4 regions of the Streptomyces sp. NPDC018031 genome follow, and region 3 is predicted to be linked to each of the others. Evidence: riboswitches for the same ligand, from Rfam matches in the RefSeq annotation. Region 3 holds a riboswitch; each other region holds the start of a gene.
The links. A riboswitch is a leader RNA that binds a small molecule or an ion and turns the genes downstream of it on or off. The one in region 3 is predicted to bind cobalamin.
Positions count from the first base shown of each region.

Region 1: linked by a shared signal. The riboswitch ahead of ACH4B3_RS30765 (energy-coupling factor ABC transporter permease) and the one ahead of ACH4B3_RS23155 (ABC transporter substrate-binding protein) in region 3 are both predicted to bind cobalamin.
Region 2: linked by a shared signal. The riboswitch ahead of ACH4B3_RS02200 (ribonucleoside-diphosphate reductase subunit alpha) and the one ahead of ACH4B3_RS23155 (ABC transporter substrate-binding protein) in region 3 are both predicted to bind cobalamin.
Region 4: linked by a shared signal. The riboswitch ahead of ACH4B3_RS06135 (FecCD family ABC transporter permease) and the one ahead of ACH4B3_RS23155 (ABC transporter substrate-binding protein) in region 3 are both predicted to bind cobalamin.

Region 1 is NZ_JBIRFT010000022.1:31,713-35,914, reverse strand. Features, by position in the region: gene ACH4B3_RS30780 (energy-coupling factor ABC transporter ATP-binding protein) at 1-684, opposite strand, end outside; gene cbiQ (cobalt ECF transporter T component CbiQ) at 681-1,430, opposite strand; gene ACH4B3_RS30770 (energy-coupling factor ABC transporter substrate-binding protein) at 1,435-1,839, opposite strand; gene ACH4B3_RS30765 (energy-coupling factor ABC transporter permease) at 1,841-2,554, opposite strand; cobalamin riboswitch at 2,583-2,779, opposite strand; gene ACH4B3_RS30760 (SpoIIE family protein phosphatase) at 2,884-4,202, opposite strand, start outside.
Region 2 is NZ_JBIRFT010000001.1:517,778-521,979, forward strand. Features, by position in the region: gene mctP (monocarboxylate uptake permease MctP) at 1-1,049, shown strand, start outside; cobalamin riboswitch at 1,351-1,508, shown strand; gene ACH4B3_RS02200 (ribonucleoside-diphosphate reductase subunit alpha) at 1,634-4,057, shown strand; gene ACH4B3_RS02205 (ribonucleotide-diphosphate reductase subunit beta) at 4,057-4,202, shown strand, end outside.
Region 3 is NZ_JBIRFT010000011.1:81,335-85,536, reverse strand. Features, by position in the region: gene ACH4B3_RS23160 (FecCD family ABC transporter permease) at 1-826, opposite strand, end outside; gene ACH4B3_RS23155 (ABC transporter substrate-binding protein) at 856-1,896, opposite strand; cobalamin riboswitch at 1,926-2,111, opposite strand; gene ACH4B3_RS23150 (class I SAM-dependent methyltransferase) at 2,165-2,914, opposite strand; gene ACH4B3_RS23145 (MFS transporter) at 2,911-4,155, opposite strand; gene ACH4B3_RS23140 (ATP-grasp domain-containing protein) at 4,148-4,202, opposite strand, start outside.
Region 4 is NZ_JBIRFT010000001.1:1,432,192-1,436,393, forward strand. Features, by position in the region: gene ACH4B3_RS06125 (DsrE family protein) at 7-369, opposite strand; gene ACH4B3_RS06130 (FABP family protein) at 632-1,204, shown strand; cobalamin riboswitch at 1,197-1,336, shown strand; gene ACH4B3_RS06135 (FecCD family ABC transporter permease) at 1,514-2,548, shown strand; gene ACH4B3_RS06140 (ABC transporter ATP-binding protein) at 2,548-3,327, shown strand; gene ACH4B3_RS06145 (ABC transporter substrate-binding protein) at 3,691-4,202, shown strand, end outside.

The DNA.
Region 1 (4,202 bases), on a different contig from region 3:
GACCTCGCCGGTGCGCAGCCCGTCCGGCGCCAGCACCGCCGCGTCGTCCGCCCAGCGCAGCGCCAGGTCCACGTCATGGGTGGCCATCAGCACCGTGGTGCCCGTCTCCCGCAGCCGGCCCAGCACTTCGAGCAGCCGCTCCTGCCCGTGCGGGTCCAGCCCGGCCGTCGGCTCGTCCAGGATCAGCACCCGCGGACGCATGGCCACCGCCCCGGCGATGGCCGCGCGCTTGCGCTGCCCGTAGGAGAGCAGATGGGTGGGCCGGTCGTGCAGCGCCGTGATGTCCAGCGCCTCCAGGGCCTCGGCGACCCGGTCGCGCACCTCCTCCGGCGGCAGCCCCAGGTTCATCGGGCCGAAGGACACGTCCTGGCCGACCGAGGCGGCGAACAGCTGGTCGTCGGGGTCCTGGACGACCAGCTGGACGGCGGTGCGCAGCCGGGTCAGCGCCTTGCGGTCGTGGCCCACCCGCTCGCCGTCCAGCCGCAGTTCGCCCCAGGCGCACCGCAGCCCGCCGCTGAGCAGCCGCATCAAGGTGGTCTTGCCGCTGCCGTTGCGGCCGAGCAACGCCACCGAACGCCCTTCGCTGACGGCGAAGCACACCCCGCGCAGCACCGGGGGACCGTCCTCGTAGGCGTATCCGGCGTCGACGAGCTCCACGACCGGTGGCGGGGACGACGGGGTCATGGGACGAGCCTTTCGAGTACGAGGGTGAGGACGACCAGGCCCGTCAGCAGGGCCGCGGTGGCGCCGACGAAGCGCCTCGACACGGTCGCCGGGGGCAGCAGGACCCGCAGCGTGCCGTCGTAGCCGCGGCCGGCGAGCCCGGCCTGCAGCCGGCCGGCCCGGTCGAAGGCCCGGACGAACGCGATCGCGCCCAGCCCGGCCACCGACCGCCACGCCGCCGCCCGGCTGGTGTGGCCCAGCCGGGCGGCCTGCGCCTGGCGGACCCGGGACAGCGTGTCCAGGAGCAGGAAGCTGATCCGGTACATCACCAGCGCGACGTCGACCACGGCCGCCGGCACGCCGGCCCGCACCAGACGGGGGAACACGTCGGAGACCGGTGTGGTGAAGGCGAACAGCAGCACCCCCAAGGAGGCCGCGGAAGTCCGCAGCAGCAGCTGTCCGGCCTGCTCCGGGCCGCCCGGCGCCAGGGAGAGCGGCCCGTGCGGACCGCCCACCTGCACCAGCAGCGGCAGCGCCCCGGTGACGCAGAATCCGAGCGGTATCCGGAAGGCCCGCCACAGCTGCCGTCCGGCGACCCCCGCCGGGCCGAGGAGCAGTGCCAGCGTGGCGGCGGCCACCAGTGGCGCGCCCGGCCAGGGCGGCAGACAGACCGCGGTCACCGTCAGGCCGAGACCCAGCAGGGCCTTCTCCAGTGGATGGCGGTGGCGCCAGCGACTGCTGTGCGCCGCCGCGTCGATGGGCAGCACCGGGTCAGGCGGACCGGTCGGCGGCGGTGCCCGAGGGCCGTGCCGGCTCTTCCGGCGCGCCCGCGTCGGGTGCCGGCGGCAGGTCTGCGGCGGCGGCCGCCGCGGCGGCGCGGGCCTCGCCCTGGCGGCGCCCCTTGCGGAGCCCGAAGTAGTACGCCAGCACCCCGGCCCCCAGCGCGGCCTGCAGCGCGAACAGCGCCGACTCGATCTCTCCGGACGGGGGTTCGTACAGCGGACTGAACCACGGCTCGTAGTCCGGCTTGTTCTCGGTGATCGCCGTCTCCGCCTGGGCGTCGGCCCCGGCGAACGGCTCCTCCTTGTCGTCGCCGAGCCCCAGGACGACCGGCAGCACGGCGAGCAGCGCGACCACCGCCAGGATCAGTGCGTTGATCTTCGCGTTACGGCTCATGTCAGGCCACCGCGCCCTTCGTGCCGGTCGTGCCGCTCGCGTCGCCGGACCGCTCGCCCGGCAGCACGCCCAGCCGGGCCAGCTCGCCCTTGCTCGACTGCGTCAGCAGCCGCATCACCAGCACCGTCAGCAGCCCCTCGCTGACCGCCAGCGGAATCTGGGTGACCGCGAAGATGCCGCCGAACTTGGCCAGCGCGCCGGCGAATCCGCTGCTCGGGTCCGGGAACGCCAGGGCCAGCTGCACGCTGGTGACGCAGTAGGTGCTCAGGTCGGCGGCGAACGCGCCGAAGAACACACAGACCATCAGCGGCGCGCCGAACCGGCGCAGCAGCCGGTACAGGCCGTATCCCGCCCACGGGCCGACGATGGCCATGGAGAAGGCGTTGGCGCCCAGCGTGGTCAGTCCGCCGTGGGCCAGCAGCAGGGCCTGGAACAGCAGCGTGATGGTGCCCAGCACGGCCATGACGGGCGGCCGGAACAGGATGGCGCCGAGCCCGGTGCCGGTGGGGTGCGAACAGCTCCCCGTCACCGAAGGGATCTTGAGGGCGGACAGGACGAAGGTGAAGGCGCCCGAGGCGCCGACCAGCAGTGTGCTCTCGGGGTGCGTCTTGACCTCGCGGGTCAGCGCGCGCACCCCGTGGAAGACGAACGGAGCGGAAGCCGCGGCCCAGGCGGCGGCGTGCACAGGGGGCAGATAGCCCTCGGCTATATGCATGAGAAGGGAGACCTCTCCAGCACCTCGTGGATGGACGACACACCCTGGCCGGTCTCCTGGCTGACGGGTGATGCCGCCCGAACTCCGCCTTCCCGGGCGCCGCGGTACTTCCACGCCGTCCCAGTGGCTTCCCCGCGGGGATGGAGCCGGACTTCCCGATCACAGTGGCGAGGGCCGCACCGGTTCCACACCGGTTTCCCGTGCACCAAGGCCCTGTGACCTTAGTGCCCCATACGTGCTCACGACAAGCCATGGCAAGCAGCGCACAACCGCCGCACCGGCGGCCCGGGGCGGTGCCCAGCCGGCCGCCGGACCCGGCGCCGGGGCCCTCACAGCATCGGCGGCAGCGCCTGTTCGGCCCAGATGGTCTTGCCCCCGCGGGTGTAGCGGCTGCCCCATCGGGTGGTGAGCTGGGCGACCAGGTACAGACCGCGACCGCCCTCGTCGGTGTCCCGGGCCCGGCGCATCCTCGGCTGGGTACTGCTGGGGTCGGACACCTCGCAGGTCAGCACGTCGGTCCGGATCATCCGCAGTTCGATCGGGCCGCCCGCGTGCCGGATCGCGTTGGTGACCAGCTCACTGACGACCAGCTCGGTGGTGAACGACAGCAGGTCCAGTTCCCAGGCGGTCAGCTGTCGCATCACCAGCTCCCGGGCACGGGCCACCACGGCCGGGTCGGCCTCCAGCGCCCAGGTCGCCGTGTCCCGTTCCGGCACCCGCCGCGTCCGGGCCACCAGCAGCGTCACATCGTCCGGCAGGCGGGTGGGCGGCAGCCCGGCCACGATCTCCCGGGCCACGTCGTGCAGCGGCCGGTGCAGCGCGTCCGTCTGCACCAGCCGCTTCTGCAGTTGCTCCATGCCCTCGTCGACGTCGCCCTCGCCCCGCTCGATCAGGCCGTCGGTGTACAGCGCCAGCACACCGCCCGGCGTGACGTCGATCACCGACTTCTCGAACGGCAGCCCGCCCACCCCCAGCGGCGGGCCGGGGTTCATGGCCACGAAGGTCACCGTGCCGTCGGCGTCCACCACGGCCGGCGGCGGGTGCCCGGCACTCGCCATCGAACAGCGGCCGCTCACCGGGTCGTACACCGCGTACAGGCAGGTGGCGGCGAAGGTGTCCGGTCCGCTCTGGGCGGAGGAGTCGCCCGACAGGCCGGGGCCGGGCAGGGTCGGCACGCCGGGCTGCTCCGCGCCCACGGGCTGCTGGGCCCCCGCCGGTTCCGGCGCGCCCAGCGGCAGTTGCAGCACCAGGTCGTCCAGATGGGTGAGCAGTTCGTCCGGGTCCGGATCGAGGTCGGCGAGGGTCCGCACGGCGGTGCGCAGCCGGGCCATCGAGGCGGTCGCCCGCAGCCCGTGCCCCACCACGTCCCCGACCACCAGGGCGACGCGCGCCGAGGAAAGCGGGATGACGTCGTACCAGTCCCCGCTGACCCCGCCGATCGGATCGGCCGGCAGGTAGACGCTGGCGGTCCTGACCGCGGCGGTGTCCGCCGTGGCCGGCGGCAGCAGGGACCGCTGCAGGCTCACCGCCGCCAGATGCTCGCGGGTGTAGCGGCGCACGTTGTCCAGGGCCAGCGCGGCACGGGCGGCGATCTCCTCCAGCAGGTGCAGGTCGCCCTTCTCGAAGGCGGGCCGGGTGGGCGCGGTCC
Region 2 (4,202 bases), on a different contig from region 3:
TGATCGCCTTCGTCAAGGACGCGCTGATCTACCTGGTCATCGCGGTGGCGATCATCTACATCCCGATCAAGCTGGGCGGCTTCGACGCCATCTTCGCCAAGGCCGGGGAGGCGTTCGGGCAGACCAACGAGGCGACCGGGAAGCCGCGCGGGTCGCTGGCACCGGCGGAGGCGTCCCAGTGGGCGTACGCCACGCTCGCGGTCGGCTCGGCGCTGGCGCTGTTCATGTACCCGCACTCGATCACCGCGACGCTCTCCAGCCGCAGCCGCGAGGTGATCCGCCGCAACACCACGATCCTGCCGCTGTACTCGCTGGTGCTCGGGCTGCTGGCGCTGCTGGGCTTCATGGCGATCGCGGCCGGCGTGAAGGTGGACAACGGGCAGCTCGCCATCCCGCAGCTGTTCGAGGACATGTTCCCGGCCTGGTTCGCGGGCGTGGCGTTCGCCGCGATCGGCATCGGCGCGCTGGTCCCGGCGGCGATCATGTCCATCGCCGCGGCGAACCTGTTCACCCGCAACATCTACAAGGACTTCCTCAAGCCGGACGCCACGCCGGAGCAGGAGACGAAGGTCTCCAAGCTGGTCTCGCTGCTGGTCAAGGTGGGTGCCCTGATCTTCGTCCTGGGCATGGACAAGACGGTGGCGATCAACTTCCAGCTGCTGGGCGGCATCTGGATCCTGCAGACCTTCCCGGCGCTGGTCGGCGGGCTGTTCACCCGGTGGTTCCACCGCTGGGCGCTCATCGCCGGCTGGGCGGTCGGCATGATCTACGGCACGGTGGCCGCGTACGGCGTGGCCAGCCCGACCCAGAAGCACTTCGGCGGCAGCCAGAAGGAGATTCCGGGCATCGGTGAGATCGGCTACATCGGCCTGACCGCCTTCGTGCTCAACGTCCTGGTGACGGTCGCGCTGACGGTGCTGCTGCGGGCGATGAAGGCGCCCGACGGGATCGACGAGACCTCCCCGTCGGACTACACGGCCGACATCGGCGACGCCGGCGTGAAGGCCGAACTGCCGCCGGCGACCGCGGGTGCGCCGGGCGGGCACTGAACCGGGGCCGGCGCCGCGGGCGCCGGCCCGTACGCCGGGCGGTGGGGAGGCCGTGCCCGGTCTCACACCTCCGAACGCCTCCCGGACGGCGCCGTGGTGCCGTCCTGCGCCCGGCCGGGCGGTAGCGTGACGACCAAGGGGCGCGGCGAGCTCGCCGCGCCCCTTGGCGTGCGCCGCGCCCCGTGCCGCGGGCCCGCCCCCGCGCCGTGCGCCGTGCCTCTTCGGGTGCGCCGCGGCGGCCGAGCACGCATCGCCGCGATATAGCACAATCGTGCGAAAGCTCAAACCTGCTGACACAACATGTGGGGGCGCATGCGGCGGCCAACACAAGATGTATGCTCATCCTCGCTGTCGCCGCAGGGGAATCCGGTGCGAATCCGGAACTGTCCCGCAACGGTGTACGTGTGTGTTTTTGCGTGCGCGTAAGTCCGGTTACCTGCCGACGGCCTCGAAGACGTCCGGGCCTCGCGGGTTGGGCCGGTGGACGCTGCACGGTGTGCCCCGTCATCGGTTCGGCATGCCCGTGGGCGCCCATCGCGCACCGCCCTCCTGGCCCTCTCAGCCGAGCGAGGGAGAGCACTTCCGTGACCATCGCGCCCGCCGATCCGGTTTCAGCGGCAGCCCAGGACCCCAAGGACCCCACGGCCGCGCCCGACGCGCCGGGGACCGCCCTGCTGCGCACCCTGACCGATCTCACCGCCGACCTGCCTGCCACCGACCCCGGGAAGGTGGCGGCCGCCGCGCTGCGGGGCCGCCATCCGGGTTCGGACGAGGCGGAGTTGCGGGCGCTCGCCACCGAAGCCGCCGCCGGAATGATCTCCGAGGAACCCGAGTACTCCCGGCTGGCCGCGCGGCTGCTCACCCTCGCCATCGCGGAGGAGGCGGCCGGCCAGGGCGCGGTGTCCTTCTCCGCCTCGGTCGAGACCGGCCACCGCGAGGGCCTGATCTCCGACGCCACCCTCGCCTTCGTCCGGGCGCACGCCGACCGCCTCGACACCCTGGTCGACAAGACCGTGGCCGACGGCGCCGACGACCGCTTCGGCTACTTCGGCCTGCGCACCCTGCACAGCCGCTACCTGCTGCGCCACCCCACGACCCGTCAGGTGATCGAGACCCCGCAGCACTTCCTGCTGCGGGTGGCCTGCGGCCTCGCCGAGAACCTCTCGGAGCGGGCCCTGGCGGAGGTGTCCGAGCTGTACCGGCTGACCAGCTCGCTGTCCTACCTGCCCAGCTCCCCCACCCTGTTCAACTCCGGCACCCGCCACCCGCAGATGTCGTCCTGCTACCTGCTGGACTCGCCGCTGGACGAGCTGGACTCGATCTACGACCGCTACCACCAGGTGGCCCGGCTGTCGAAGCACGCCGGCGGCATCGGCCTGTCCTACTCCCGTATCCGGGCCCGGGGTTCGCTGATCCGCGGCACCAACGGCCACTCCAACGGCATCGTGCCGTTCCTGCGCACCCTGGACGCCTCGGTCGCCGCCGTCAACCAGGGCGGTCGTCGCAAGGGGGCGGCCTGCGTCTACCTGGAGACCTGGCACGCGGACATCGAGGAGTTCCTGGAGCTGCGCGACAACACCGGTGAGGAGGCCCGCCGCACGCACAACCTCAACCTCGCGCACTGGATCCCGGACGAGTTCATGCGCCGGGTGGAGGCGGACGCCGAGTGGTCGCTGTTCTCCCCGTCCGACGTCCCGGAACTGGTCGACCTGTGGGGCGAGGAGTTCGACACCGCCTACCGGCGCGCCGAAGCGGCGGGCAAGGCGGTGCGGACCATCCCGGCCCGGGTGCTGTACGCGCGGATGATGCGCACCCTGGCGCAGACCGGCAACGGCTGGATGACCTTCAAGGACGCCGCCAACCGCACCGCCAACCAGACCGCCGAGCCGGGCAAGGTGGTGCACTCCTCCAACCTCTGCACGGAGATCCTGGAGGTCACCGACGACGGTGAGACGGCGGTGTGCAACCTGGGCTCGGTCAACCTCGCCGCGCATCTCGGCCCGGACACCGGGGACGGCGTCCCGGGCATGGACTGGGAGCGGCTGGACGCCACCGTCCGCACCGCCGTCACCTTCCTCGACCGCGTGGTGGACATCAACTTCTACCCGACCGAGCAGGCGGGCGCCTCCAACTCGCGCTGGCGGCCGGTGGGCCTGGGCCTGATGGGCCTGCAGGACGTCTTCTTCCGGCTGCGGCTGCCCTTCGACTCCCCCGAGGCCAAGGCGCTGTCCACCCGGATCTCCGAGCGGATCATGCTCGCCGCGTACGAGGCGTCCTGCGACCTCGCCGAGCGGCACGGCCCGCACCCGGGCTGGTCCGCCACCCGTACCGCGCGCGGCGTGCTCCACCCCGACCACTACGCCGGCGCCCAGGTGACCTGGCCGGAGCGGTGGACCGCGCTGCGCGAGCGGATGGCGGTCACCGGCATGCGCAACTCGCTGCTGCTGGCCATCGCGCCGACCGCGACCATCGCCTCCATCGCGGGCGTCTACGAGTGCATCGAGCCGCAGGTCTCCAACCTCTTCAAGCGCGAGACGCTCAGCGGGGAGTTCCTCCAGGTCAACTCCTACCTGGTGGAGGACCTCAAGCGGCTCGGGGTGTGGGACGCGCAGACCCGTGAGGCGCTGCGCGAGTCCAACGGCTCGGTGCAGGACTTCTCCTGGGTGCCGCGGGAGCTGCGGGACCTGTACCGCACGGCCTGGGAGGTCCCGCAGCGCGCGCTGATCGACATGGCCGCCGCCCGCACCCCGTACCTCGACCAGAGCCAGTCGCTCAACCTGTTCATGGCCTCGCCCACCATCGGCAAGCTCAGCTCGATGTACGCGTACGCCTGGAAGCAGGGCATCAAGACCACCTACTACCTGCGGTCGCGTCCGGCGACCCGGATCGCCCAGTCGGCCCGTGCGGCCGGCGCCGCGGCCACCGTCCCGGTGCCGCAGGCCGCCCCCGACGCCGAGGCGATCGCCTGCTCCCTGGAAAACCCCGAGTCCTGCGAGGCCTGCCAGTAATGCCCGACAACAGCCCCACCAGCACGGCGCTCTCCTCCGGCGCCGCCGCCCCGGCGGTGAAGAACCTGCTCGACCCGGGCTTCGAACTCACCCTGCGGCCGATGCGGTACCCGGCCTTCTACGAGCACTACCGCAACGCCATCAA
Region 3 (4,202 bases):
CCGCCGCCACCAGGACCCCGGTGACCAGGGAGAGCAGGACGAACATCCGGAGCCGGAACCGGGCCACGTCGAGCCCCATGGTGGCGGCCGACTCCTCACCGGCCAGCAGCAGGTTCAGCGACCTGGCCTGGATCAGCAGCACGCCGATGCCCAGCAGCAGCGCCGCCCCGGGCAGCCAGAGCGTGTCCCAGCGCACTCCGCCGAGACCTCCGAGGGTCCAGGCGAGGACCGCCCGGGCCTCGTTGCCCCGGTCGCTGGTCAGCAGCAGCAGGTCCATCACCGCGGTGAGCACCGCGGCGACCGCCACGCCCGACAGCACCAGCCGTACCGGGGTGATCCGGCCGCCCGCCCGGGCCGTGGTGTACACCACGAGCAGGGTGAGCAGCGCCCCGGCGAACGCGGCGGCCGACAGCGAGGCGGTGCCGAACACACTCAGGCCGTAGACGATCACCGTGACCGCGCCCAGGGACGCGCCGGAGGAGACCCCCAGCAGATAGGGCTCGGCGAGCGGGTTGCGTACCAGCGCCTGCATGGCGGTGCCCACCACCGCGAGCCCGGCCCCGGTCATCGCGCCGAGCAGCACGCGGGGCGCCCGGACCTCCCACACGATCGTCTCGTGCGCCCGGGACCAGGTGGGCTCGGACCAGCCGGCGCCCAGTGCGTGGGTCACGATGCCCCACACCTCGCCCGGCGGCACGTGCACCGATCCGATGGCCATGCCCGCCGTGAGGGAGAGCGGGAGCAGCAGGCCGAGGACCCCGAGGGTCACCGGGTGGCCCCAGCGGCGCGGTCCGGCCGCGCCGGGTGCGGTCCGGGCCCGGGGCACCGTGCGGGGGACGGACTTCGGCGGGGCGGTCACCGGAACCTCCGCGGGTGCAGTCCGCGGGCCAGGTCCTGCACCGCGTGCGGCGGGCGGACGCCGACCAGGGTGGCGGTGAGCGGCAGCACCACGAACCGCTTGTTCTTGATCGCGGGGACGTCGGCGAGTGCGGGCTGGTCGAGCAGGAACTCCTTCTTCCGCTCGGCGCTGCCGGCCCCCGCGTAGTCGTAGACGGCGATGACCTCGGGGTTCCGGGCGACCACCTGCTCCCAGGACACCTCGCCGAAGACCTCGTCCAGGTCGGCGAAGACGTTCCGTCCGCCGGCCAGCCGGATGATCTCCGTGCCGAGGCTCTTGCCACCGGCGGTGAACGCCGCCTTGTCGCCGCTGTCGTAGACGAACACGGGCACCGCGGGCGCGTCCCGGACCGCGTCGGTGGCGGAGCGGACGCGCGCCTGGAGGTCGGTGACCAGCCGGTCGGCCCGCTCCGGGACACCGAAGATCCTGCCGATGGTGCGGATCTCGTCGTAGGTGTCCTTCATGGACACCTGTTTCCGCCCGCAGTACTCGCGGTTGAGGTAGGTGTCGATGCCCACGTCGGCGAACGCGGCGCGGGAGCGGCCCTCGTTCTCGGCGAACGCGCTGCCGTAGCCGCCGTAGACGAAGTCCGGTTCGGCCTCCAGCACGGTCTCGAAGGACGGTTCCCTCTCGGCCAGTTCGGGCACGGCCTCGAAGTCCTCGCGCAGTTCGGGCAGTACGGCGGAGTCCGGGAAGGCGGTGCCCACCATCCGGTCCTTCAGCCCGAGGGCGAGCATCAGTTCCGCCGGGTGCTGGTGGATGGTGACCACCCGGGACGGCGGCTTGTCGTAGGTGGTGCGGGTCCCGCAGTTGTCGATGGTGACCGGGAAGCCCGTCGCGGACGACGCGGCGGGGCGGTCGTCGCGGGTGTCGCCGGAGGTGCCGCAGCCGGCCGACAGGGTCGCGGACAGGGCGAGCGCGAGCGCCGCGGCGCGGGGCGCGCGGCGGCGCCGTGCGGGCGGGGCGGGGGAAGGGGAACGGGTCGTGCCGTCGTACACGTAGAGCCTCCTGGGGAGTCCGCGCTCCTCGGATCGGGCCCGCGACAGGCCAGTGTCCTGACTCCCGGATCGACGTTCCCCCGGGCCTTCCCGCGCCGCGCGCAGTGGCCGTCTCCAAGGGGTGCACTCCCCGGTCACAGTGGCGGGACCGTGCCGGAATCGCACCGGCTTCCTGATCTCCCGTCGCGGTGATGACCGGGTGATATTACGATTCGCCGGACGAACGGCGAAAGAGCGCGCGGTGAAACACCGCGCGCCCCCGGTGGTTTCACTCCCCGCGGGTCGCCCGGAGGATCAGCCGCTCGGCGTCCTGGTCGTAGCGGCGGCCGTCGAACCCGCCGAAGATCTCGATGTTCCGGAACCCCGCCCGCTCGGCCATCTCCCGCAACTCCACGGCGCTGTAGACGAACCACACCAGACTGGCGCGCGTCACGCGGTCCCCCCGCACCAGCACCCAGTCGCTGCGCAGCCGCGCCCAGTCGTCCAGCACCGTGTCGGTCTGCACCAGCAGGTCCGCGCCGCGCCGGACGACCTTGGGGGGCACGACCTTGCGCGCCAGCAGCTCCTTGCCCGCCAGGTCCAGGAGCAGCGTGCCGCCCGGCGCCAGACAGCCGTGCATGGTGCTCAGGACCCGGGCGTTGTCGGCCGGGTCCGCGAAGTAGCCGAAGGACGTGAACATGTTGAGGACCACGTCGAAGGCCCCGGGCTCGCTGTACTCCAGCACGTCGGACCGCACGTACCTGGCCGCCGCGCCGGCGTCGGCGGACAGCTTGCGCGCCCGGTCCAGCATGGCCGGGCTGCGGTCCACGCCGGTCACCTCGAAGCCCCGGCGGGCCAGCGGGACGGTGAACACGCCCGCGCCGCAGCACAGGTCGAGCACCCTCGCCCCGTCCGGGAACGACAGCAGCGGTGAGCTGTCGAGCAGTTCCTCCGCCTGGGTGAAGCGCTGTGCCGGGAAGAGGAAGTCGTAGAACTCGGTCCAGAAGTCGTCGTCCTGGAACCCGCCGGTGTGTGTCATCGAAGGATCGGTGTCCCTTCCGTGTCGTCGTGGTGGACAGCAGGGGCGGCCGCGCCGCGGCGCAGCAGGAGCAGGAGCGGGGGCAGCAGCAGGCACTGCGCGGCGGCCAGCAGCCAGAACCCGCCGGTGTCGCCGGCCCGTTCGGCCAGGTCGTACAGCTGCCCGCCCAGCACACCGCTGGCGCAGGCGCCCAGGCCGGCGGCGAGCCGCTGCTGGCCGAAGACCACGGCGTCCGAGCGCGGGCTGAGCCGCAGGGCCTCCAGGTCGTTCTTGAGGAACAGCACGATGTCGCCCAGGGTGATCAGCGCTCCGCCGGCCAGCAGCGCCGCCCTGCTGCCGCAGCCCAGGACCGCCAGGCCGGCGGCCAGTCCCGCGAACCCGGTCACCAGGGCCGCCGGGTAGCTCATCCGCCGGATCAGGCCGGAGGCCAACGGCTGGACGACGATGACGAGCACGAAGCAGGTCAGCAGCACGACGCTGTAGAACGCGCTGGAGGCCCGCTCCACGGCGTACACCGCCAGGTAGTGCTGGAAGTGGAAGTACAGGTAGAACGCCAGCGCGTTGGCGGCGAACGGCAGCACGGCCACCCCGGTCAGCAGTCCCTGGCCGGTGCCGCTCCCGCGCGGGCGCTCCTCCCCCTGCTCCGGCAGCCGCGCATGGCCCGCCGTGACCACCGCGAACAGCGCCGCGACGGCGAGGAACAGCGGACCGGGCGACGTCAGCACGAACGGTCCGGCGATCAGCGGGCCCACCGCCATGCCCGCGTTGAGCGCCGCGTTGCCCGCCGACAGGAACGCCGGCCGCCGCTCGTCGGCCACGCCGTGGACCAGGTACGCCTTGTTGGCGGGCAGGTACAGCGCCGCGCCGCAGCAGGTCAGGATCAGCGCGCCCACGGCCAGCGGGGGCCACCGCAGCGCCAGCAGGAACGCCACGAACCCCGCGGTGCGCACCACCAGCGCCCAGACCATGGTGCGCCGCAGACCCCACCGGTCGGCGAGCGCACCGCCGACGATCCCGCCCGAGAACTGGACCAGGGACGCCGCGGCCAGCACCACGCCGACCGCGCCCAGTCCCATCCCGAGCCGCTGGTGGAGGAAGACCGACATGAACGGCAGCACCATGAAGCTGCCGAGCGGGATCAGGAAGGAGCTGAGCAGCAGGAAGCGCAGGGGGCCGCTCAGTGTGGACAGCGCGGCCCGCAGTCCCCGGTCCCGTGCCCGGCGGCCGGCGCGCTCAGCCACCGCTGGGCCGGTCGCCGGCCGGTTCCGGGAACGGCTCGGTGAGCACG
Region 4 (4,202 bases), on a different contig from region 3:
GCCCCCTCAGTAGACGAGGGCCTGCACGCCGTCCGGCATGATCTCGCTCACGAAGACCTGCGCCCCGGCGATCCGGGCGCCCTCGATCAGATCCTTCTCCTCGATCCCGCGGCGCGCCGCGCACTGCGTGCACACCGTGACGGTGCCGCCCGCCAGGATGCCGTCGAGCAGCTCCGGCAGCGGGGCCGCGTGCGGCAGCTCGAACTCCGCCGCCCGCCCCGGCAGCGCGAACCAGGTGGACTCCCCGGTCAGCCACAGCGAGACCTCGACCCCGCTGGCCGCGGCCACCGCCGCCACCGTGAACGCCTGCGAGCACCGCTCGGGCGCGTCGGCGCCCGCCGTCACCTTGATCACCAGCTTCTTGGCCATGTCGGCACTGTAGTGCGCGGCGCGCCCGCCTCCTGCCGCGCACCTCACAGCACCGGCGCGCGGACCGCCCACTAGACTTGGCCACGGTCCGTAAAACCCTCACTCCGTCCGAGGAGCGCGCTCGTGCTTGAGGCAGTCTTCACCACCCTGCTGGTCCTGGTCGCCGTCGCTGTCGTCGCTTTCGCCGGGCTGACCTGGAAGAAGCTGTACCAGGGCCAGCGCTGACTCCCCTCCCGCCCCTCTCCACAGATCGCCTGATTCCATGATCGAGATCCCGTCCGACCTCCACCCGGACCTCGTGCCCCTCGCCTTCCTCCTCGGGAACTGGGCGGGCGCCGGCGTCGCCGACTTCCCCGGCTCGGAGAAGTGCAACTTCGGACAGGAAGTCACCTTCAGCCATGACGGCCGGGACTTCCTGGAGTACGTCTCCCGCAGCTGGGTGCTCGACAGCGAGGGCAAGAAGGTCCGCCCGCTGGAGTCCGAGTCCGGCTACTGGCGCATCGACAAGGACCGCAAGGTCGAGATCGTGATGGTCCGCGACCAGGGCGTGGTCGAGGTCTGGTACGGCGAGCTGGCCGAGGGCAAGCCGCAGATCGACGTCGTCACCGACGCGGTCGCGCGCACCGCCGCCTCCGGGCCCTACTCCGGCGGCAAGCGACTGTACGGCTACGTCAAGGGCGACCTGATGTGGGTCGGCGAGAAGGCCACCCCCGAGGTGCCGCTCCGCCCCTACATGTCGGCGCACCTGAAGAAGGCGGTGACCCCGGAAGAGGTCGCGGCCTGGGCCAAGGACCTCGGCGACCTCCCGGACGACGGGATCGCGTTCTTCCGCTAGACCCGGTTCCAGCAGCACCTTCTCCACCCGCCCCGCAGGGGAAGTCCGGTCGAAATCCGGCGCTGACCCGCAACTGTGGGCGTCCCGCGAGGGACGCGAGCCAGATCACCTGCGGCGGCGGTCGTTCCTGACAACTCGCCGTGGACTGCGAGGGGATCCGCCACCGGCGCTGTGCCCGCACAGCCCGCCCCGGGCGCCCTTTCCCGTAGGTACGAAACGGCCCGAGGCGAAGGCGACCCGCCCGTGGCAGCCACCACCAGGACCGCACCCGACACCGAGACCGCCGGCCCGCGCGCACCCGGCGCACCGCTGCGGCTGCCGCTCCCCCCGCTGGTCGGCGCGGGCTGCGCCGCCCTGCTGATATCCCTGGTCTGCGGGGCCGGCCTGGGCTCGGCCGGCATCGGCTGGCCCGAGGTGCTGCGCTATCTGCGCGCCGGGCTCACCGGCTCGGCCATCGAGCGGCACGAGGTCGCCGCCTACACCATCGTCTGGGAACTGCGCTTCCCGCGCGCCGTGCTCGCCGCGGTCGTCGGCGCCGGGCTGTCGGCGGTGGGGGTGGCGGTGCAGGCGATGGTCCGCAACGCGCTCGCCGACCCCTTCGTCCTGGGCATCTCCTCCGGAGCCGCGGTCGGCGCCAACGCCGTCCTGCTCTTCGGCGCCTTCACCGGCCTCGGCATCTGGGCCCTGTCGGCCTCCGCGTTCGTCTCCGCGCTCGCCGCCATGGCCCTGGTCTACGCCGCGGCCCGCACCCCGCAGGGGCTCACCCCGCTGCGCCTGGTCCTCACCGGCACCGCCATGTACTACGGCTTCTCGGCGATCACCACCCTGATGGTGTTCAGCGCCGACCGCGGCGAGGCCGCCCGTGCCGCGATGATGTGGCTGCTGGGCAGCCTCAGCGGAGCGGGCTGGCCCTCGGTACCGATCGCGGCCGCCGCCGTCGCCGCCGGACTCGGCTACCTGGCGCTGGCCGCCCGCCGGCTCAACGCGCTCGCCATGGGCGACGAGACCGCCGCCGCGCTCGGCGTGGACGCCCGGCGGCTGCGCACCGAACTGTTCGTGGTGACCGCCGCCGTCACCGGCGCGGTGGTGGCGGTCAGCGGGGCGATCGGGTTCGTCGGACTGATGGTCCCGCACATCACCCGGATGCTCGTCGGCGCGGACCACCGCCGGGTGCTGGCGGTCGCCCCGCTGCTCGGCGCGGTCCTGCTGGTCTGGGTCGACATCCTGTCCCGGGTGCTGCTGGCACCCGTCGAACTCCCGGTCGGCGTGATCACCGCCGTCATCGGCGTGCCGTGCTTCGTGCTGCTGATGCGCCGCCGCGGCCACCACCTCGGAGGTGCCTGATGCGGCTCGACATCGAGAACGTGACCGTGGACGTCGCCGGGGCCCGGCTGGTGGACGACCTCACCCTGCGGGCGGACAGCGGGGCGCTGGTCGGCCTCGTCGGCCCCAACGGCAGCGGCAAGTCCACCCTGCTGCGCTGCGTCTACCGCGCCCTGCGCCCCACCGCCGGCGCGATCCGGCTGGACGGCACGGACCTGCGCACCCTGAGCGCGCGGGACGGCGCCCGGCGGCTGGCCGCACTCCCCCAGGAATCCACCGGGGAGTTCGGCTTCACCGCCGCGGAAGTGGTCGCCATGGGCCGGCTGCCGCACCAGAGCGCCGCCGGCCGCACCAGCGCGACCGACCGGGAACTGTGCACGGCGGCGCTGGCCCGGGTCGGCGCCGCCCACCTCGCCGACCGGAACTTCCACACCCTCTCCGGCGGCGAGAAGCAGCGGGTGCTGATCGCCCGGGCGCTCGCCCAGCAGCCCGCCGTCCTCGTCCTGGACGAGCCCACCAACCACCTGGACATCGCCCAGCAGCTGGAGGTGCTGGCGCTGGTGCGGGACGCCGGGCTGACCGTGCTGGCCGCCCTCCACGACCTCAACCTCGCCGCCGTCCACTGCGACCGCCTGTACGTCGTCGCGGGCGGCCGGATCGTCGCCTCCGGCACCCCGCACGACGTCCTCACCCCGGAGCTGCTCGCCGACGTCTTCGGCGTGCGCGCGCACCGGGTGCGGCACCCGGAGACCGGCGCGGTGCAACTCCTCTTCGACCGGCTGCCGGCCACCGCCCCCTGAGGCCCCGGTCCCACCCCCGGGACCGGGTCCGGGACCGGGTTCCGGGACCGGGACCGGGACCGGGACCGACGCGCACCACCCCGCCCCGCCCCACTCCACCCGCGCTGTGCCTCCCCCACCCACCCGCGCTGCGTCTCTCCCGCCCACCCGCCCTGTGCCTCCCCCACCCACCCGCGCTGCGTCTCTCCCGCCCACCCGCGCTGTGCCTCTCCCGCCCACCCACCCTGTGCCTCCCCCACCCACCCGCGCTGCGTCTCCCCCGCCCACCCGCGCTGCGTCTCCCCCGCCCACCCGCGCTGTGCCTCTCCCACCCACCCGCCCTGTGCCTCCCCGTACCTCCCCCACCCACCCTGTGAGGTCCCCATGCACGCCCGTTCCCGCACGCCCGCCCTGCTCCTCGTCGCTGCCCTGGCCCTGGCCGGGTGCGGGGCCGAGGTCAAGGACGACGAGACCACCGCCGGGAAGCACGACCGGTCCGGCCACTACCCGGTCACCGTCGAGAACTGCGGCGTCGAGACCACCTACGCGGAGATGCCGCGGCGCGTGGTCACCAACGACGTCGGCATCACCGAGATCATGTTCGCCCTCGGTCTGGAGGACCGGATGGCCGGGTTCGTGACGCCCGACGACAAGGGCGACCTGGCCGGGGTGCCCTGGAAGGACGGCTACGACAAGGTCCGGTGGCTGTCGAAGAAGGAGATCAACAAGGAGATGGTGCTGGACGCCCGGGCCGACCTGGTCTTCGCCGGCTGGAACTACGGCTTCGGCGAGGACGACGGGTTCACCCCGGCCGCCCTGGAGAAGCTCGGCATCGGCAGTTACGTCCTCACCGAGTCCTGCCGCAACGGCCGGGGCTCGGCACGCGGCGTGATGCC